DNA from 3 places in the Methylobacterium sp. C1 genome. Region 2 is predicted to be linked to each of the others. Evidence: predicted binding sites of a transcription regulator. Region 2 holds the regulator's gene; each other region holds the start of a gene.

Region 1 (7,133 bases), 3.0 Mb from region 2:
CCGTGCCGGCGAGCGCGGCGGCGGCCTCGCCCTGCTGCCGCGACAGCGTGACGGTGAGGTCGGCCGGCCACGCCCCCGGCGCCAGGGTCGCGGCGCCGGCCAGCGTCAGGAACGGCGCCAGGTCCGCCGTGTCGGCGCGGAGCGTGCCGCCGGTCGGGACGAAGTCGGGACCGACCAGGATCGGGCGGCCGGTGGCGAGCCGCAGGCCCGCGACCGTGCCGTTCGCCGTCAGGGCGAGGGCCTGGCCGTCCGGCCTCTCGGCGGTCAGGTGCAGCTCGGCGGGCTGCTGGAGCCCCGGGATGTCGGTGCGGCCGAACCACGGCCCGGCCCGCGGCGCCGCGAGCATGGCGGTGCCGCCCTCGATCCGCGCGCCGCGGCTCGCGAGCGTCAGGTCGAGGGTGCCGCCACCGGCGCTGCCCCGGGCCTGGGTCCGCAGGGCCGCGGCCGCGCCGCCCTCCCGGTCGAGGGTGACGGCGAGGTCGAGGGGCGCGTCCCGCAGGAAGGCGGGCAGCAGGCGGATCTCGCCCACCCAGACCCGCTCGAGCAGGCCGAGCAGGGGCGCCGCCGCCGGCGCCTTCAGGCGCCCGGAGACGCGGCCGGTCCCGTCCGCGCCGATCTGCCCGGACAGCCGGGCGCTGGCGCCGGCGAGGTCGGTGACGTCGAGGCTGTCGACCGTGAGGCCGGCGCCGTCCGACTGGATCCGCGCCGCGATCGTGCCGGTGCCGGAGCCCGCGGCGCCGAACCGGACGTCCTTGGCCTCCAGGGTCAGGGCGAGGTCGGTGTCGCGCAGGGTGCCGAGCGCCGTCCCGAGGGGCGGCAGGCCGGCGATGTCGAGGCCGGTGGCGCGGATCTGGGCCTCGAACCGGCCGCGCTCGGTGCCCTCGGCGGCGGTGTAGCGGGCGTTGCCGGTGATCCGCGCCGGCCCGAGGCCCAGGCGCATGTTGCGCAGGGACAGGCCGGTGCCGGCGGCCGACAGGTCGGCGGCGGCCTCGATCTTCCGCCCGTCGAGGAGCGCGACGAGCGGCCCCTCGGCGCCGAGGCGGCGGAGGTAGCGGCCGAGCGCCTCCGAGTCGGGGGCGGCGAGCGCCACCGGACCGGAGAAGCGCAGCGGCGCCGTCTCGACCTGCCCGCTCGCCGTCACGGTGGACTCGGCCGGGCCGGTCACCGCGAAGCGGCGCAGCAGCAGGCCGCCGGCCCGCTCCAGGGTGCCGGTGAGGGCGAGGTTCGACCAGTCCTCGCCGCCCAGAACGGCGCTGCCCACGGTGAGGTCGAGGTCGAGCATCGCCGGCAGGCTGCCGGCCGAGCGCGGCAGGCCGCGGGCGATCAGGTTCTGCCCCTCCGCCGAGGCCAGGAAGGCGTCGAGGTCGAGGCGGCGGGCGTCCAGGGTCAGACCGGCGCGCCACTGGCGCAGGTCGAGCCGTCCGGTGCCGCCGAGCCGCAGGGCCCGGCCGCCGGGGTCGATGGCGAGGTCGATGGCCTCGAACCGCACCTGCGTGCCCCGGGCCTTGAAGGTGCCGGCCAGCGAGAACGGCAGGTAGGCGCCGGCCGCCTGGGTCGGCGGCCCGACGACGAGGCGGGCGGAGCCCTCGGCCTCGACCTGGGTGCCGCCGGCCTCGGCAGGGGCGAGGCCGAACCGCGCGTCCGCCTCGAAGCGCGGCGCCGCGTCGCCGCCGCCCGAGATCTTGGCGGCGAGGCGCCCGTCCGGCCCCGGCGTGCCGCTGACCGCTCGGAACGGGATGCCGCCGCTCGTCCCCTCGATCCGCCAGGGCCCGACCAGGGCCGGCGCCTGCAGGCGGAGGTCCTGGACGTAGAGCTGGTCGGTCCGCCCGGTGGCGGGGACCTGCGTGGTGACGAGGAACTGCTGGATCTGCAGGTTCTCGATGGCGAGGTCGCGGTCGCGCAGGGCTCCGCCGAAATCGGGCGGCAGCTTCAGCGTGTCCGGGCCGGCGACCGGGAGCTTGATCTCGGCCCGGCCGATCCGGGTCTCGGTGAAGCGGAACTCGCCCTTCAGGAGCGGCGCGAGGGCGATCTCGGCCTTGACGAACCGGGCATCCAGGCTCGGGCGGTCCGGATCGGTGCCGAGGTGGAGGCGGTCCACGCGCAGCCGCGGCGACGGCAGCAGGCGGACCTCGATCCGGCCGTCGGTCCGGACCGGCACGCCGAGGGACCGGGCGAGCGCCCGGTCGACGAGCCCGCGATGGGCCTGCCAGTCGACGAAGGGCGGAACCGCGAGCGCCGCCACGAGAACCAGGATGACGGCGCACGCCAGCGCGGTCAGAAGATCACGCAATGGTCCCGTTCCGCACCATCTCTGCGCGAGGCCGCGACCTCACCGGGCCGCCGTGCCCCGCGTGCCCCCGCGAGTCAGTCGCCACGGCCATAGCACGATAAGCCGCCGGGGGCGCCAGCGGCGATGCCACGGTCGGGAGCGGCTCGCGGCACGCCGGGCCTGCGGCCTCCGGACCCGGCGCGGGTCCCCTCTCCCGTGGAGGAGAGGGGGCTCGTCGCGCTCCGCCGCTGGCGGCCCCCGGTCGCACACGTGCCGATCCGCGGCCGCCGAGGGGCAGGCGGCGCGCGCCTGCAGACCCCGGATCGTCCCGGCGCGGACAGCCGCGTTTCACGGCTCCGCCCCCCTCCGCGGCGCGAACGGCCTCGACGCCGTTCGCGATTTGGTCCAGGGAAGCGGGATGCAGAACCGTCCGCATCCGCAGGCCGCCGGGGACGGCGCGCCCGCCACGTCCATCGCCGCCCGCGCCATGGGCGCCCTCCGCCGCGAGGCGGCCGGCTACCTCGAGGGGCTGAACCCCGAGCAGCGCCGCGCCGTCGAGACCACGGAGGGCCCGGTCCTGGTGCTGGCCGGCGCCGGCACCGGCAAGACCCGGGTGCTGACCACCCGCATCGCCCACCTGATCGCCACCGGGCGGGCGCGTCCCTTCGACATCCTGGCGGTGACCTTCACCAACAAGGCCGCCCGGGAGATGAAGCACCGGATCGGCGCGCTGATCGGGCCGGCCGGCGAGGGCATGCCCTGGCTCGGCACCTTCCACGCCATCGGCACCAAGATCCTGCGCCGCCACGCCGAGCTGGTCGGGCTCAAATCCGACTTCACCATCCTCGGCACCGACGACCAGCTCCGGCTGATGAAGCAGGTCATCGCCGACCAGAACGTCGACGAGAAGCGCTGGCCGGCCCGGGCCCTGTCGCACGCCGTCGACGGCTGGAAGAACCGCGGCCTCGGCCCCGAGCAGGTGCCCCCGGGCGAGGCCGCGGCCTTCGCGTTCGGCAAGGGCGGCGCCCTCTACACGGCCTACCAAGCCCGGCTCGCGACGCTGAACGCCGTCGATTTCGGCGATCTCCTGCTGCTCTGCCTCAAGCTCTGGCGGGAGAACCCCGACGTCCTGGCCAATTACCAGGACCGGTTCCGCTACATCCTGGTCGACGAGTACCAGGACACCAACGTCGCCCAGTACCTGTGGCTGCGCCTGCTGGCGCAGGCCCGGAAGAACATCGCCTGCGTGGGCGACGACGACCAGTCGATCTACGGCTGGCGCGGCGCCGAGGTCGACAACATCCTGCGCTTCGAGCACGACTTCCCGGGCGCGGTGGTGGTGCGGCTGGAGCGCAACTACCGCTCCACCGGCCACATCCTGGCCGCCGCCTCCGGGCTGATCGCCAAGAACGAGAGCCGCCTCGGCAAGACCCTGCGCACCGACGACGAGCCGGGCGAGCGCGTCACCGTCACGGGCGCGTGGGATTCCGAGGAGGAGGCGCGGATGCTCGCCGAGTCGATCGAATCCCTCCAGTCCAAGCAGCACCCCCTGTCGGAGATCGCCGTGCTGGTGCGGATCTCCGCGCAGATGCGCGAGATCGAGGACCGGTTCGTCCAGCTCGGGCTGCCCTACCGGGTCATCGGCGGCCCGCGCTTCTACGAGCGCGCCGAGATCCGCGACGCGCTGGCCTACCTGCGCGCCACCGTGAACGTCAGCGACGACCTCGCCTTCGAGCGGATCGTGAACACGCCGAAGCGCGGCCTGGGCGACGCTACCCTGCAGCAGCTCCACACCTACGGCCGCGCCAACCGGCTGCCGCTGCGGATCGCCGCGGAGCGCCTGTGCGAGACCGACGAGCTGAAGCCCCGGGTCCGCTCCACCCTGCGGGCGCTCACCGAGAGTTTCTCGCGGTGGGCGCGGCTCGTGGAATCGCAGCCGCACAGCGAGGTCGCGCAGACCATCCTTGAGGAGTCCGGCTACACCGAGATGTGGCAGAAGGACCGCTCCGCCGACGCCGCCGGCCGGCTGGAGAACCTGAAGGAATTCGTCCGCTCCATGGAGGAGTTCCCCGACCTCGCGGCCTTCCTGGAGCACGTCTCCCTGGTGATGGAGGCCTCCGAGGCCGAGGGCGCCGAGCGGGTCTCGCTGATGACGCTCCACGCCGCCAAGGGGCTCGAGTTCGACACCGTGTTCCTTCCCGGCTGGGAGGACGGCCTGTTCCCGAACCAGCGCGCGCTGGACGAGAGCGGCCGGGCGGGCCTGGAGGAGGAGCGGCGCCTCGCCCATGTCGGCCTGACCCGGGCGCGCAAGCGCGCGAAGCTGTCCTTCGCGGTCAACCGGCGCATCCACGGGCTCTGGTCCTCGACCATCCCGTCCCGGTTCATCGACGAGCTGCCCGAGACGGCGGTCGACGTGGTCGAGGCCCCCGCCCACTTCTCCGCCGGCGCCTCGCGGTTCGACCGCAACCCGGCGCCGTTCGGGTCGAGCTACGGCACGCCGGGCTGGCAGCGGGCGCAGGCCAACACCGCGCCGGGCGGCCGGTCCGGGTTCGGCGCCGCGGGCGGCTTCCGCGCGGCGACCCCGGGCGGCCGGTCCGGCGGCCAAGCGGGCGGTCCGCGCCAGATCGAGGGCGAGCTGATCGCCAAGTCGACCGGCGCGCCCTCGGCCTTCCAGGCCGGCCAGCGGGTCTTCCACACCAAGTTCGGCCCCGGAACGGTCGCCGCGGTCGACGGCAACAAGCTGACCGTTGACTTCGACAAGGCCGGCCGGAAGATGGTCCTCGACAGCTTCGTCCAGGCCGGATCGAGCTAGTCCCGCCGACCAAGCCCGGACGTGTCAGGGCGGCAGGGTCGGCCGGCTTCGCCCGTGCGGGCGGGGAGGATCGCGATCGTGCCGGATGCCGCGTCACCGCGACACCACCGTCCCGAACCTGATGCATCCGCGCCAGCCGCGCGGCTTTTCCGAAGCCTCTCGACCGACCGTCACCCCTTAGTCACACCCGACGCGCAATCGTCGGGCGCGAATCGCGATGGTGCGTCAGTTGCATCGCGTATTCGGCCGCGCACGAAACGTCGTGACGCTCTCCACAGGCGGACGAGCGCGGGGCGGAACCTTCGGCCTGGGGCCGGTATTAAGTTCCGCAAACGAGTAGACCCGGGAGCACGCAGGTAAACGGCAGTTCAGATACAGATCCAGGTTGGCAAGTCCCGTTGGAGTGTACATCCATGAAGAGACGCCGCGCACGACTTGAACTGGTTGAAGACCGCACGTCCCGCATTCATCGCACACGCTTCGACGAAGAACGCAATCTCGCTCCCATCCAACCGCTCACCGAGCGCCAAGCCGAGTACCTCGACGCCCTCGCCCGCTCGCCGCAGGTCATCGTCCTGGGGCCCGCCGGCACCGGCAAGACCTTCATCGCCGGCACCCGCGCGGCGGACCAGCTCCGCCAGCGCCGCATCGCCAAGGTCGTCATCACCCGCCCGAACGTGCCCTCGGGCCGGTCGCTGGGCTACTTCCCCGGCACCCTGGAAGAGAAGATCGCCCCCTGGGTCGCCCCGCTCACCGAGGCCATGAAGGAGCGCATGGGCGCCGCCGCCTTCGAGATCGCCCTGAAGACCGGCGACATCGAGATCGTCCCCTTCGAGGTGATGCGCGGCCGGACCTTCAAGAACTGCCTCGTGATCCTGGACGAGGCGCAGAACACCACGATCAACGAGATCAAGATGTTCCTGACCCGAATCGGCGACGATTGCCAGGTCATCATCAACGGCGACGTCTCGCAGACGGATCTCCGCGAGACCTCGGGCCTGCGCACCGTCATGCACATGGTCAAGAGCCGGATGATGCCGATCCCGGTGGTGGAGTTCACCCGCAACGACATCGTCCGCTCGGGCATCTGCGCCGAGTGGGTGAAGGCGTTCGAGGAAACGAATCTCTAAATCGAAAGTTGATGGCGGCGGGTCCTCGCAGGCCCGCCGTGCCGTCCCCCGGCACGAGACGACTCTCCGCACCTCCCATCCGGGAGGATGAACCGGGCGCCGAGCCCGGCCTTCAGAGAACTGGAGTCTCCTCGTGAGGAAACTGACCTTCGCCTTCGCCGTGCTGGCCTCCCTCGGCGGCGCCGCCCTCGTCCAGCCGGCCTCGGCGGCCCCCGCGATGCCCGGCGCCGTCGCGGCCCCCGACGCGGTGACCCACGTCCGCCTGACCCCGATGGAGCGCCGCATGATGCACCGGCGCATGGAGCGTCGCATGATGCACCGCCGGATGGAGCGCCGGATGATGCATCGCCGCATGCACCGCCGCATGATGCGCCACATGTGATGGCGTCGGCGGAGCGGGCCTCGACGGCCCTGCTCCGCCTCCCCGCTCGGTCCCGGACCGGGCCGGGCGTTGCTCCCCATCGCGAAGATTCCTATCTCGTCGGCTCGAATCGCGCCGTCAGGCGGCCGCCGCGGCAGCCGGCCGATCCGGGAGACCCCGATGCCCCCCTCCAATCGACTGTTCGACGACCTCGCCCGCCTGATGACCGACGCCGCCGGCGCCGCCCAGGGCGTCCGCCGCGAGGCCGAGACCGTGGTCCGGGCGCAGCTCGAGCGCGTCGTCCGCGACCTCGACATCGCCTCGCGCGAGGAGCTCGACGTGCTCCGCGACCTCGTGACCCAGCTGCAGGCGCAGAACGAGGCCCTGACGGCCCGCGTGGCGGCCCTGGAGGCGCGAGCCGGCAGCGCCGGAGCGGGCGCCGCGGGCCTAAGCGAGGTGGTCTGAGTCTCCGCGGCAACGCCGCGGGCTTTTACACAGGAAGCGGCGTCGACGATCCGGTTTCCTGTTCACTGAATGTGACCTGCACTTTGTGTCGCGAGT
Region 2 (7,133 bases):
GCCGCGCCCCTCGTCGGAGAGGAGGGCGCGGGCCTTGTCGTCCAGTGCCAGGGGCCGCTGGGCGTAGAGGTAGTAGGCGCTGTCGAGGAGCTCGATCAGCGTCTTGGCCCGCTCCTTCAGGCCCGGCATGGCTTGGATCAGCTTGTCCTTGAGGTCGGGCTGCAGCGGCGCCGACAGGCCGCGCTCCGGCCCGACATTCGGAAGGATGGTCTCGATCGCCGCGACGAGATCGGCATCGGCGCTGGTGCGGATGTAGAGGCCGTTGAGGTTGGCGAGCTTGGCGAAGTCGAACCGCGCCGCGGAGCGACCGACCGCCCCGAGGTCGAAGGCCGCGACCATCTCCTCGGTGGAGAAGACCTCCTGGTCGCCGTGGCTCCAGCCGAGCCGCACGAGGTAGTTGCGCAGGGCCGCCGGCAGGTAGCCGAGATCGCGATAGGCCTCGACGCCGAGCGCGCCGTGGCGCTTCGAGAGCTTGGCCCCGTCCGCCCCGTGGATCAGCGGGATATGGGCCATCCGGGGGATGTCCCAGCCCAGGGCGGAGAAGATCTGGCTCTGGCGCGCCGCGTTGGTGAGGTGGTCGTCGCCGCGGATGATCTGCGTGACGCCCATGTCGTGGTCGTCGACCACGACGGCGAGCATGTAGGTCGGCGTCCCGTCCGAGCGCAGCAGGACGAGGTCGTCGAGGTCCTTGTTGGCCCAGGTGACCCGGCCCTGGACGGCGTCCTCGACGACGGTCTCGCCCTCGATCGGCGCGCGCAGGCGGATCACCGGCTTGACCCCGGCGGGCGCCTCGGACGGGTCGCGGTCGCGCCAGCGGCCGTCGTAGCGCGGGGCGCGCCCCTCCGCGCGGGCGGTCTCGCGCATCTGCGCGAGTTCCTCGGCGGTGGCGTAGCAGTGATAGGCGCGGCCCGCGGCCAGCAGCTCCTCGGCCACGGCGCGGTGGCGCTCGGCGCGGGCGAACTGGAAGACCACGTCGCCGTCCCAGTCGAGGCCGAGCCAGGACAGGCCGTCGAGGATCGCGTCGATCGCGCCCTTGGTGGAGCGCTCCCGGTCGGTATCCTCGATGCGCAGCAGCATCTTCCCGCCGGTGTGGCGGGCGTAGAGCCAGTTGAACAAAGCCGTGCGGGCCCCGCCGATGTGCAGGTAGCCGGTGGGCGAGGGGGCGAAGCGCGTGACGACGGCTGAGGACATCGGTCCGGTATGTTCCGGGGCTGGTCGCGGACGGAGCGCGACGGACGGCGAAGGGGCGGCGGAGCGGCGAGGGGCTCGACAGGGCGCCCGTAGCACGAAGAGCCGGCTGTAGCACGGGCCGGCGGATGCGTTAAGAATCGCCCGCAGAATCGCTCGGCCCCGACGACAGGTCGCGCGGAGCGGGGCGGCGGCGATGCGGCGGATCGGCGCGAGGCGGGCGGGCGGCGCGGTGGCGCTGATCGGCCCGCGCGTCCGAGCCCTCCCGCCCGCCCTACCGGCGCTCCGCGGCTGGGTCGCCGCCGGTCTCGCCCGCGAGGCCGAGCAGCGCCGGCTGTTCCCCTGGCTGGCAGTGGCCTTCGGCGGCGGGATCCTGGTCTACTTCGCGGCGGCCGACGGCGCGCCGAGCCTGGCCGCGCCCCTGATCGCGGCCGCCTTCGCGCTGGCGCCGGTTCCCGTCCTCGGCGCGCGGCCGGCGGCCCTGGCGGCGGCGCTCGCGGTGGCGGCCGCGCTCCTCGGCTTCGCGGCGGCGACCTGGCGGGTCACGCAGGTCGCCGCGCCGATCCTGACGCGCACCACGATCGGTCCGCTCGTCGGAACGGTCGAGGCCCTGGACGAGCGCGAGGTCGGCGCCCGGCTGGTGATCCGGGTGGAGAGCTTCGCCGGCCTCGCGCCCGAGGCGCGGCCCGCCCGGGTGCGGGTCTCGTTCCGCAAGACGCCGATCCCGCGCCCCGGGGACGTCGTCGCCGCCACGGCGCGGCTGCTGCCGCCCCCGGAGGCGGCCCGGCCCGGCGGCTACGACTTCGCCCGGGACGCCTACTTCCAGGGGATCGGCGCGGTGGGCTCGCTGGTCGGCGCGGTCACCGTCCGGGCGCCGTCCGAGCCGCCGCCGCTGGGCCTGCGGCTCGCCGCGGCGCTGGACGCGGCCCGCAACGGGCTCACGCGCCGGATCGCGGAGGCCGCCGGCGGCCAGGCGGGCGCGGTGGCGGCGGCCCTGGTGACCGGCAAGCGCGGCCTCATCGGACCGGCGACCAACGACGCGCTCCGCGCCGCGGGCATCTACCACGTGGTGTCGATCTCGGGCCTCCACATGGTGCTGGCCGCCGGCGTGGTGTTCTGGCTGGTGCGGGCGGTCCTCGCCGCGGTGCCGCTCTGCGCGCTCCTCTGGCCGATCAAGAAGATCGCGGCCGGCTTCGCCATGGTCGGCGTCACCGCCTACTGCGCCTTCTCGGGCTGGGACATCGCGGCCGAGCGCTCGCTGATCATGACCCTGATCATGCTGGGCGCGATCCTGGTGGACCGGCCGGCCCTGTCGATGCGCAACCTCGCCCTCGCGGCGCTGATCGCGCTCGCCCGGGAGCCGGAGGGCCTGCTCGGCCCGAGCTTCCAGATGTCCTTCGGCGCCGTGGCCGGGCTGATCGCCTGCGCCCGGCTGATCGACGGGCGGCTGTTCGTGCGCCCCGGGGCCGGGCGGATCGGCCGCCTCGTCGGCACCGGCCTCTCGGCGATCACCGGGACCCTGGCCACGACCCTTGTGGCGCAGGTCGCGACGGCCCCCTTCGCCACCTACCACTTCCAGACGGTCCAGCCCTTCGGCCTCGTCGGCAACGCCCTGACCCTGCCGCTCGTCTCCCTGGTGGTGATGCCCGCCGCGGTGATCGGCTGCCTCGCCTATCCCTTCGCCCTCGACCGGCCGGTCTGGTGGCTGATGGGGCAGGCGGTGGCCGGCATGCTGGCGATCTCGGACTGGATCGCCGGGTTCGAGCGGGCGAGCCTGGTGCTGCCGGCCTTCGGCGCCGCGGCGCTGACCCTGCTGACCGCGGGCTTGCTGCTGGCGACGCTGCCGGCCTCCCGCCTGCGCTGGCTCGCCGTGCCGCCGGTCCTGCTCGGCCTCGTCCTCGCGGCCCGGCCCGACCGCTACGACCTCTACGTCGACCGGCAGGGCGCGGGAGCGGCGGTGCGGGGTCCGGACGGGCGGCTCGCGGCCCTCGGAAGCCCCTCCGGCTTCGTCCTCGAGCAGTGGCTGAAGGCGGACGGTGACGGGCGGCGGCCCGCGGCGCTCATCGTCCGGTCGGGCAGCGGGCGCTGCGACCGGCTCGGCTGCACCGCCCGGCTGCCGGACGGGCGGGCGGTCGCCCTCGTCCGGGACAGGCGGGCCTTCCCGGAGGACTGCGCCCGCGCCGCGGTGCTGATCACCTTCCTCGCGGCGCCGCCGACCTGCACGGGCCCCCTGGTGATCGATCGGCAAGTCCTCGCCGCCCGCGGGGCCGTGGCCCTCCGGGCCGACGGCGACGGCTTCGCCGCGCGCTTCGCCCGGGACGACGGGCGCGCCGTGCCCTGGCGGCCGGCCCCGGGACGCGATCCGGGACCGCCGCGGCCGGTCACCGCGGAGGACGGGGCCGCCGCGCCGGGCGGAGACCTCGCTCCCGGCGACGCGCCGGCCGAGCCGCTTCAGTAGCGGCGGACGAGGCTGACGAGGCGGCCCTGGATCCGGACCCGGTCGGGCCCGAGCACGCGGGTCTCGTAGGCCGGGTTGGCGGCCTCCAGGGCGATCGAGGAGCCGCGGCGGCGCAGGCGCTTGAGCGTCGCCTCCTCGTCGTCGATCAGCGCCACGATGATGTCGCCGGTATTGGCGGTGTCCTGCTTGCGGATGACCACGAGGTCGCCGTCCAGGATCCCGGCCTCGACCATCGAGTCGCCGCGCACCTCGAGGGCGTAGTGCTCGCCGCCGGCCACGAAGTCCGGCGACAGGGTGATGGCGTGGCTCTGGTTCTGGATCGCCGAGACGGGCGTACCGGCCGCGATCCGGCCCATGACGGGGATCGAGATGGCCCGGCCGGACTCGTCGATCATCCGCGTGCTCGCCGGGGCCGGCGGCTGCTTGGACTTGCCGCCCTCGACCACGCTCGGCGTGAAGCGGCGCGGCTCGGCGGGGGTCTGGGGCGCCGGCGCGGCCTGCGTCAGGCTCTCGGGGATGCGGATCACCTCGATGGCGCGCGCCCGATTCGGCAGGCGCCGGAGAAAGCCGCGCTCCTCCAGCGCCGTGATCAGCCGGTGGATGCCGGATTTCGACTTGAGGTCGAGGGCATCCTTCATCTCGTCGAACGACGGCGGGACGCCGCATTCCTGCATCCGGCTCTGGATGAATCGCAGGAGGTCCAGCTGCTTGCGCGTGAGCATCGACGGGGGACTCGCGGCTTGGCGGACCGCCACGTGACGGTCTCCGAAACAAATCACGAACAGGTTAAACGTTCCGCAAGTGTTCCGCAAGAGCGGCACCGCCACGCTCTGGGGCGGCGCAGCCAAATTGGCGGGCAACTCGCCATCGCTAACTGGCGGAGGGCAGAAAAATCTGATGCCATTCCACAGTTTGGGGGACCCGCATTGCGGACCTTGATCGCGCAGGTCCGGCATCGCCAGTTATAAGTAACTCGTTGTACGGCAGTAATTTTTTGCGGACCATGCACATTGCGGTCGGCCGAATGCGGACCCTATTGCGGACCCTGCGGCGTGAGGCGTCGGTCAGTCGCTGCGATCGGTGTCCGTGGGATCAAGGCGCGGACCGAATGCCGTCCCATCCGAGGACATGAGTTCTGTTGCCGCAACGGCTACGGCACGTGCCGCTTCGGCATCGAGCCCTTCATTTTTCTGTAACTGCTGCGCAGCCTCGGCCGCTCGTTTATATTGGAAAGCAATAGCTTTAGCCATCTGATTGAGCTCGGTCACGGTGTCCGCACCAATGACTTTGATGCGCTCAAAGGCCAGCAGGCTAAGCAAGATCGCTCGCAAGAGCTGAACATCAAGTTCTACTTCGCCACCTTGCTGTCGACCTTTATCGCCTCGACCCGTCAGAATGTAATCTATTGACGCATTCCGAGCATATGATGCGGCCACCGCCTCTGCATAAGGCACTGAGTTACGCGATCTCCACTTTGATATGTTTTGTCTAGTGGTGCGAAGAACATCGGCCAAGGCGGTATCTGTATCGACATCATATATCTCTTTCATCCGATCAAGGACAGCATCAGCATTTATCTGTTGCGCTTGGTTGGATGACGACACCGGCAGCCCTCGATCGATGGGAGTTGACATAATGGCTACAGGGGTGTTTCCATTTCGGTTACAAAACCGGAGCCTATCATGGACATCGTGTTGCACGATACCGTGCAAGCTTATGAGGCCGAATACGCACGTGTGCGTTCTGTCCTCATCGCACAGGGCAGCTCGCTCAATACGTATCTGAAGACCCGCGGCATCTGTCGCCAGCTCGCCTACAGAGCGCTGAAGGGGCGGTCTCTTGGTCGCAAGGCCATAGCCCTTAGGACGCAGATTATCCGGGACGTGCTGGATACGGCGGCCTGAAATGGAGGACTGGGTCACCGCCTCCGAAGTGGCTCAGGCTGCTGGCATTTCTGAACGCAAGGTTCGGCACGCTCTAGGGCGGATCGGCTCCGGGAAGGCGCAGACCTGGCGCGGATCGCGCCTCAACGTTCGCATGTGCCACGGGCGCGGTGGACAGGCTGGAGCTTCGTGGCGCGTTCTGGCAACGAGCCTCCCGCCCGAACTTCAGCTCCGCATTGAAGCCGCGGAAACGCGTGTTGAAGGGCTGTTGAACCCGTCCGCGAGAGCCGTTCAAGCGGCCGAGTGGTGGGCTTACTTCCTTCGTCCGGCTCTCGCCCATCCGAAGGGCTCGCGCGAACGCCGATCCGTCATGGAGGCGCTGGCAGGCGTTGAGGTGTGCGGCCCGGACGGACGTTGGTTCGTCCCGAGCCTTCGGGACATCGAGCGCAAGGTCAGCAAGGCGACGGCCTCCGGCATCCGCGGCCTCGTGCGCAAGCGGCGCGAGGTGAAGCCGGAGAGCCTACCGATCATCACCCGTCGCTGGGATGCCGCGACTGTCGCCCTGGATGATGATACCCGCGAGCGGATCGCCGGAACGATCCAACGGTACATCCGCGCCCTCTGGGGCAATGGCACGAGCTACAGCGGCGTCGTGCGCCTAGCATCCGAGCGCCTGGCCGAGCTGACGGCCCAGGCGGGCATCGGAGACTACGAAGCCAACCTGTCGGCCTGCCGGCTCCCGAAGCACGTCATCGAGGCCGGCCGGGATGCTCGTCGCGTCCACGGATACCGCACCAACACGAAGGAATGGGACAACGCCCGGCCGCGGGTGCGGCTCACCTCTGCCGGTCTCGCGCCCATGGAGGTGGTCTACGGCGACGTGCACCACTTCGATGTGTACGTGCGGCGGCAGGATGGCTCACTCGCGACACCCAAAGGCATCGCTTGGCTCGATGCAGCGAACCGCCGCCTGCGCTTGGACCTCGTGCTGTGCGAGCCCGGCACCGCGGTCCGCAACGCTGATCTGATCCGCAGCTTCGTTGCCATGACTCAGGATCCGCACTGGGGCATGCCGGCTCACCTCTACCTCGACAACGGCTCGGAGTACGCCTTCGCCGACTTCGTGCGCGACGCCATAAAGCTCACCAACCTCGATTGTCGATCGGGGCAAGGCGGCGGGATCACGCGAGCGGCTCCATACAACGCTGCGGCGAAGGGCATCCTGGAGGGCTCGTTCCGCGCCCTGGAGCAGAAGATCCTAGCTCCAGTGAAAGGCTACATCGGCGGCGACCGAATGAAGACGCGCTCGGGCAACCTTGGGCGTGCACCGGAGCCGTTCGACGGAAGCTTCGATGAGTTCTGCGCCCGGTTCGAGGGGCTGCTGGCCTACTACAACAGCGACCCTCAGAAGGGCGATCTGCGCGGCCTGTCCCCAGCCGTCGCCTACGGGCGAGCCGTCAAGGAAGGCTGGCAGCGGACCGACGCAGATGCCGATGCGCTGCTGATGGCCTTCTCCACTGAGGGTACGCGCATCGTCACGGACGGCAAGATCCGGTTCGACGGTGACGTCTACTTCTGCGATCAGCTCGCCGGACTGAGCGGCC
Region 3 (7,133 bases), 400 kb from region 2:
CGGGAGGCGAACCGCCGCACGCCGCGCGGGAGACCGGCCCCGCGCCGATGCGTTGGCCCGGCATCGGCGTCCGTCGGGATGCCAGTCAGGAGCCAGCATGTCAGGCAAGCACCCGAAGACCGACACGCCCACGGACGCCGACCTCAAGGGCAATCCCGGGATCGGCACCTCGAAGGGGATGAGCGGCGCCGACCCGGCGGATCTGCAGGCGGATTCGACCTTCGAGGGCGACGTCGACAACGAGACGAAGCTCGACGGCGGCGTCGACCCCGACCACCGGCCGCGCAAGAACGCGTGACAGCCTGAACGCGTGACAGCCTGAACGCGTGACGGATGCCCGGGCCGGCGCGGCCCGGGCGCTCCCCGTCAGCGGGCGCGGGCCGGCGGCTTCGGCCGCCGGGGTGCGGGGGCCGGGCCGGTCGCGAGCCCGGCGGACGGGCCGCCCGCCGGGACGTAGAGCTGGGCGGGGCTCGCGGAGTAGCCCCGGAGCTGCGCCGCGCTGGCGGCCCCGAAGGCGGCGGTGCCGTCGGCGCGGGCAGCGCCCGCCGGGACGGTCAGCAGGAGCGCGGCGGACAAAACCAGAGACGGGGCCGGGGAGGCGGGCTTCGACATGGGGCGGACCCTTCGGTTCGTGCGGGCCCCGGGCAATCCCGGTCCGCGCCGGACGGATCCCCTGTGGGGGCGGCCGCGCGGGCCCGGCGTGCGGGACCGCACCGCGATCCCGCGTCGCATCATCGCGGGATCGGCGCGGGCCCCGCGGCGGGAGCCCGTCACAGGGCCAGCCCGAGCTGGAGCGGCGCCTCGGGCGCGTCCTGCGCGAAGCCCGACAGCGACACCCCGATCAGCCGCGCGCTGCGCCGCAGGGGGAACAGGCCGGCCAGCAGGTCGAGGCCGATCCGCTCCAGCCCTGCCCGGTCGGCGACGGGGACGGGCAGCGACCGGGCCCGGGTGACCTGGGCGAAATCCGAGAACTTGAGCTTCAGGGTCACGGTCCGGGCGCGCATGCCCTTGGCGTCGGCCGCGGCCCAGACCTTGTCGAACAGCGGCGCCAGCCGGGCGGCCAGGACCTCGAAGGCGGCGGTGTCGTCCGAGAAGGTGGTCTCCGCGCCGATCGACTTGCGCACCCGGTGGGCGCGGACCGGCCGCTCGTCGATCCCGCGGGCGACCGCGTGGTAGTAGGCGCCCGCGGAGCCGAAGGTCTCGCGCAGGCGCTCCGGCGTCCAGGCGCGCAGGTCCGCCCCGGTCTCGATCCCGAGCCGCTTCATCTTCGCCTCGGTGACCGGGCCGACGCCGTGGAACCGGCCGATCGGCAGCGCGGCCACGAAGTCCGGCCCCATGGCGGGGGTGATGACGAACAGGGCGTTCGGCTTCCTGTGGTCGGACGCCACCTTGGCGAGGAACTTGTTGTACGAGACCCCGGCCGAGGCCACGAGCCCGGTGCGCTCCAGGATCTCGGCCCGGATCGCCTTCGCCACGGCCGTCGCGGTCGGGAGGCCCAGGAGATTCTCGGTGACGTCGAGATAGGCCTCGTCGAGGGCCACCGGCTCGATGACGGCCGTGTGCCGGGCGAAGACCGCGCGGATCTCCTCCGAGATTGCCCGGTAGACCTCGAAGCGCGGCTTCACGAACAGCAGGTCCGGGCACAGCCGCCGCGCGGTGGCCGACGGCATGGCCGAGCGGACGCCGAACCGGCGCGCCTCGTAGCTCGCCGCCGCCACCACGCCGCGCTCCCGCGAGCCGCCCACCGCCAGGGGTTTGCCGCGCAGGGACGGGTCGTCGCGCTGCTCCACGGAGGCATAGAACGCGTCCATGTCGATGTGGATGATTTTTCGGAGCGCGACCTCCGGATCCATCGCCGCCTCGGAGATCCGCCGCTGGTTCCCGCTCTGTTCTAAAGATCGCGGCGACCCTGCGGGGTCAAGCTGTGCCGGACGGGGCGTCAACAGGGATATCCCACCCACGCCCCCATCCCGAGGTGCGAGCGGAGCGAGCCTCGAAGGAGGGCTCCGGGGATCGCGCGGCCGGCTGGAGCCCTCCTCCGAGGCCTCCGCAGCGCTCGGCGCCTCAGGATGAGGGCACGGTTCGGATCGTCGCCACGGCGCGCCGCCTCAGGCGACGCTGCCGTAGAGGTCGTAGGCCTCGGCCCGGTCGATCTTCACGGTGACGATGTCGCCGACCCGCACCGGGCGCCGGAAGGCGGCGTGGACGGTGCCGTCGATCTCCGGCGCGTCGGCCTTGGACCGGCCCCGCGCGACCCCGCCCTCGACGGAATCGACGATGACCGGCAGCCGCTTGCCGACCTTGGCCCGCTGCAGCCGCAGCGCGATCCCGTTCTGCGTCTCCATGAACCGGCGCTTGCGCTCGGCCTTCACCGCCGGCGGCACGGGGTCGCCCAGCGCGTTGGCGGTGGCGCCCGCCACCGGCTCGTACTCGAAGCAGCCGACCCGATCGAGCTTGGCCTCCTGCAGCCAGGCCAGCAGTTCCTCGAACTCGGCCTCGGTCTCGCCGGGGAAGCCGACGATGAAGGTCGAGCGGATCGCGAGATCCGGGCAGGTCTGCCGCCAGCTGCGGATCCGGTCGAGCTGGCGCTCCTGATTGCCGGGGCGGCGCATGCGCTTGAGCACCGACGGGCTCGCGTGCTGGAGCGGCATGTCGAGGTAGGGGAGCACCTTGCCCTCGGCCATCAGGGGGATGACCTCGTCCACGTGCGGGTAGGGGTAGACGTAGTGCAGCCGCACCCAGGCCCCGAGCTCGCCGAGCTCCCGGGTCAGGTCGTAGAACTTCGCGCGGACCTGCCGGTCGCGCCACGGGCTCTCACTGTAGCGGATATCGACGCCGTAGGCGCTGGTGTCCTGGCTGACGACCAGCAGCTCCTTCACGCCGGCCTTCACCAGTTTCTCCGCTTCCCGCAGCACGTCGGCGGCCGGGCGGCTGACGAGGTTCCCGCGCAGGGACGGGATGATGCAGAAGCTGCAGCGATTGCTGCACCCCTCCGAGATCTTCAGGTAGGCGTAGTGGCGCGGGGTGAGCTTGATCCCCTGCGGCGGCACGAGGTCGAGGAACGGGTCGTGGGCCGGCGGCACCGCCTCGTGGACGGCCGCCACCACCGACTCGTAGGCCTGGGGCCCGGTCACCGCCAGGAGGTCTGGGTACTTCTCGCGGATCTCCTCCGGCTGCGCGCCCATGCAGCCGGTGACGATCACCCGGCCGTTCTCCGCCATGGCCTCGCCGATCGCCGAGAGCGACTCCGCCTTGGCCGAGTCGAGGAAGCCGCAGGTGTTGACGATCACCACGTCGGCGCCGTCGTGCCGGCGGGCCAGCTCGTAGCCCTCGGCGCGAAGGTGGGTGAGGATCCGCTCGGAATCGACCAGCGCCTTGGGGCAGCCCAGCGAGACGAACGAGATTTTCGGGGCGGCGCCGGGAGCGGGGCCGCGGGGGGCGGGCGTGGCGGTCATGGCATTCGGGTCGGACAGTCCGGCGGGGCGATCGGCCGCCCGGCGCGCGGGACCAGGAATTCGGGGTCGCGCTCCTATACAGGCTCCGGCGCCTCCGCGCGAGGCCGGCCGCCGCAGGGGTGACCAGCCCCGCGCGCGAGCCTGGGCCCGGACGCGGATCCTGTCATGACAGCAAAGCTTTGCGGCGGGCTTCTCAGACCCCACATCAGGACGGGACAGCGCGGCCCTGCGCCCCGGACACGGCCCGCCCGCGCGAGGCGGCGGGGCCTGCGTGGAACTGCCGCTTCCCCCGCGGCATCGCCTGTGCGACGGCAGCGGACGACGCACAGCCCGAGGATAACGGCCCTGAACCCGGTCATGTGGACCCGAGAGATCCCCTTCATCGATCCCGTCGCGGCGGCGGCCCGGCTGCGCGCCCTGCCCGGGCTCGCCTTCCTCGACAGCGCCATGCGGCACGACCCGCTGGGGCAGCACTCGATCGTGGCCGCCGACCCGTTCGCGCGGTTCCGCTACCGCGACGGGCGCGCGACCCTCGACGGGCGACCGGTGGCGGGCGGCCCGATGGCGGCGCTCCGGGCCTGCCTCGAACCCTACCGGCTCGAGCCCGGGCCGGAACCGTTCCCCGGCGGGGCGATCGGGTACCTGGCCTACGACCTCGGCGCGGCGCTGGAGCGGGTGGCGGCGCCGGCCCGGCGGGCGGGGCTCACCGACGACATCGCGCTGAACCTCTACGACACGGCCCTGGTCGTCGACCACGCCGCCGGCACGGCCCGGCTGGTCGCCACGGGTTTCCCGGAGACCGCGCCGGACGCGCGGCGGGCCCGCGCGGAGGCGCGGCTCGCCGGCTTCGCCGACCTGCTCGGCGGCGCGGAGCCGCCGGTCCCGGCCGCAGCCCGACCGGCCCAACCGCTCGCGTGGCGCTCGAACTTCGACCGCCAAAGCTATGAAGAGGCTGTCGAAAAAGTCCGCGCATACATCCGCGCCGGCGACATCTACCAGGCCAATATCGCCCAGCGCTTCGTCGCCGACCTGCCGGCCGGCTTCGACCCGTTCGCCCTCTACCGGCGGCTGCGCGAGACCAATCCGGCGACCTTCGGGGCCTACCTGGAACAGGAGGGCCTGACCGTGGCCTCGTCCTCGCCGGAGCGGTTCATCCGCCTCGACGGCCGGCACGTGGAGACGCGCCCGATCAAGGGCACCGCCCGCCGCCTCGACGACCCGGTGGCCGACCGGGCGGCGGCCGAGGCGCTGCAGGCCAGCGTCAAGGAGCGGGCCGAGAACGTCATGATCGTCGACCTGCTGCGCAACGACCTGTCGCGGGTCTGCACGCCGGGCAGCGTCGCCGTGCCGACCCTGTGCGGGCTGGAGACCTACGCCAACGTCCACCATCTGGTGTCAGTGGTGACCGGAGACCTCCGCGACGGGCTCGACGCCCTCGACCTCCTGGAAGGGACCTTCCCGGGCGGCTCGATCACGGGCGCCCCGAAGATCCGCGCCATGGACATCATCACCGAGATCGAGGGCGACGCGCGGGAACTCTACTGCGGCGCCATCGGCCGGATCGGCTTCGACGGGGCGCTCGACACGTCGATCGCGATCCGCACCGTGTTCATGGACGCGCACCAGGCGGTCCTGCAGGCCGGGGGCGGGGTGACCCTGCTGTCGGAGCCGGGCCCGGAATACGACGAGACCCTGGCCAAGGCCGCCCGCGTCTTCGAGGCCTTCGCATGATCCTCGTCCTCGACAATTACGACTCGTTCGTCTTCAACGTCGTCCGCTACCTGGAGGAGCTCGGCGAGACGGTCCGGGTCGTGCGCAACGACGCGCTGGACGTCCCCGGCATCCGGGCGCTCGAACCGGAGGCCCTGGTGGTCTCGCCCGGGCCCTGCACCCCCGCGGAGGCCGGGATCTCCCTGCCGGCGATCCGGGAGCTGTCGGGCGCGGTGCCGATCCTCGGCGTCTGCCTCGGCCACCAGGCGATCGGCGCGGCCTTCGGCGGCACGGTCGCGCGGGCGCAGCGGCCCCTGCACGGGCAGATGACGCCGATCGACCACGCGGGCCAGCGCCTGTTCGCCGGGCTGCCGGCGCCGATGCCGGTGGGACGCTACCACTCGCTGGTGGTCACCCCCGGCCCCGACATGGCGCGGCACCTCTCGGTCGACGCCGTCTCGCAGGAGGGGGAGGTGATGGCGCTGTCGCACCGGACCCACCCGACCTACGGCATCCAGTTCCACCCGGAATCGGTCCTGACCGAGGGTGGCCACGCCCTGTTCGCCAATTTCCTGGGACTGGCCCGCGCGTGGCGGCAGAGACCGGAGGGGCGCCGCGATGCTGTGGCGTGACGGGGCGCTTCTCCCCGGGACGACCGCGCCGCTGGACCACACCGACCGCGGCCTGACGCTCGGCGACGGCCTGTTCGACACCGCGCTGGCGCTCGGCGGCCGCGTGGCCTTCGAGGACGCCCACATCGCCCGGCTCGTGGCCTCCGCCGACACGCTCGGGATCCCGGCCGACGCCGAGCGCATCCGTGGGGCCATGCGGGCGCTGGCCGGGCAGGGGGAGCGGCTCGCGATCCGCACCACCCTCACCCGCGGCTCCGGCCCGCGGGGACTGAAGCCGCCGGACGCCCCGAACCCGACGCTCTTCGCCACCGCGGCCGTGAGCACCAGGGCCGCGTCCTTCGCGCCCCTGCGCCTCTGGCCGACCGCCATCGCCCGCAACGACACCTCCCCCGCCAGCCGCCTGAAGACGCTGGGCTATGGCGACGCGGTGCTGGCCGCCCGGGAGGCCGCCGCCGCGGGCTGCGACGAGGCGCTGTTCCGCAACACGCGGGGGCGCGTCGCCTGCGCGGGCACCGGCAACCTGTTCGCCCTGCTCGGCACCACCCTGGTCACGCCGCCGCTCGGAGACGGCGTGCTCGCCGGCATCGTGCGGGCGGAGGTGCTGGGCCTCGCCGCCGGATGCGGGCTGCGGGCCGAGGAACGGTCGCTCGGCCTGCCCGATCTCCTCGGCGCAGAGGCCGTGTTCCTGACCAATTCCCTGCGGCTCCTGGCCCCCGTGACGGCCATCGGCGACACCGCCCTGGCCAGTGACGGCCACCCGGCGGTGGGCCGCCTCAAGGCGGCCTTGCGCGCCCGCGTCGCCCAATCCTGCGGCGTCACGGAGGACGCTGTCGCGTGACCGAGCAGGCGATCGAGACCGGGCGGCGCCGGCTGCGCTACGGGCTCGCGGCGATCTACCTGTTCATCGGCGCGGTCCACCTCGTGGCGACCGACGCGATGCTGCCGCTGATGCCCGACTGGGTGCCGCAGCCGCGACTCGTCATCCTGGCGACCGGCCTGTGCGAGATCGCCGGGGCGATCGGCCTCCTGACGGGCCGGTTCCGCCGGGCGGCCGCGATCGGCCTCGCCCTCTACGCGGTCTGCGTCTACCCGGCGAACCTCAAGCACGCCTTCGACCACGTCCACGTCGACGGCATCCCGGATTCCTGGTGGTATCACGGGCCGCGCCTCGCCTTTCAGCCGGTCTTCGTCTGGGCGGCGCTCTGGGCCGGCGGCCTGATCGACTGGCCGTTCGGCGGGGGCCGCGGATCCGGACAGGGCGCGGCCGGGACCTCCCGCGATCCGGCGCGGCCGCTGGCGGCTCCGGGACCGGACGCGCCGGCAACCATCCGGGAAC

The links. Region 2 encodes LexA, which represses DNA repair genes until DNA is damaged. Its sites were predicted from a motif close to TGTTCNNNNTGTGTTCNG; they were not measured.
Region 1: the regulator LexA is predicted to act here: its motif matches at 2,660-2,677, upstream of BKE41_RS25295 (UvrD-helicase domain-containing protein).
Region 3: the regulator LexA is predicted to act here: its motif matches at 1,877-1,894, upstream of dinB (DNA polymerase IV).

The regions. Positions count from the first base shown of each region.
Region 1 covers NZ_CP017640.1:5,465,890-5,473,022, reverse strand. Annotated here, with positions in the region: gene BKE41_RS25300 (AsmA-like C-terminal region-containing protein) at 1-2,290, opposite strand, end outside; gene BKE41_RS25295 (UvrD-helicase domain-containing protein) at 2,688-5,081, shown strand; gene BKE41_RS25290 (PhoH family protein) at 5,495-6,211, shown strand; gene BKE41_RS25285 (hypothetical protein) at 6,345-6,593, shown strand; gene BKE41_RS25280 (accessory factor UbiK family protein) at 6,753-7,037, shown strand.
Region 2 covers NZ_CP017640.1:2,469,369-2,476,501, reverse strand. Annotated here, with positions in the region: gene gltX (glutamate--tRNA ligase) at 1-1,191, opposite strand, end outside; gene BKE41_RS11390 (ComEC/Rec2 family competence protein) at 1,385-3,646, shown strand; gene lexA (transcriptional repressor LexA) at 3,640-4,368, opposite strand; gene BKE41_RS30265 (helix-turn-helix domain-containing protein) at 4,711-5,250, opposite strand; gene BKE41_RS11380 (hypothetical protein) at 5,329-5,550, shown strand; gene BKE41_RS11375 (Mu transposase C-terminal domain-containing protein) at 5,552-7,133, shown strand, end outside.
Region 3 covers NZ_CP017640.1:2,070,363-2,077,495, reverse strand. Annotated here, with positions in the region: gene BKE41_RS09560 (hypothetical protein) at 98-298, shown strand; gene BKE41_RS09555 (hypothetical protein) at 367-612, opposite strand; gene dinB (DNA polymerase IV) at 771-1,853, opposite strand; gene rimO (30S ribosomal protein S12 methylthiotransferase RimO) at 2,109-3,455, opposite strand; gene pabB (aminodeoxychorismate synthase component I) at 3,813-5,186, shown strand; gene BKE41_RS09535 (aminodeoxychorismate/anthranilate synthase component II) at 5,183-5,797, shown strand; gene BKE41_RS09530 (aminotransferase class IV) at 5,784-6,635, shown strand; gene BKE41_RS09525 (DoxX family protein) at 6,632-7,133, shown strand, end outside.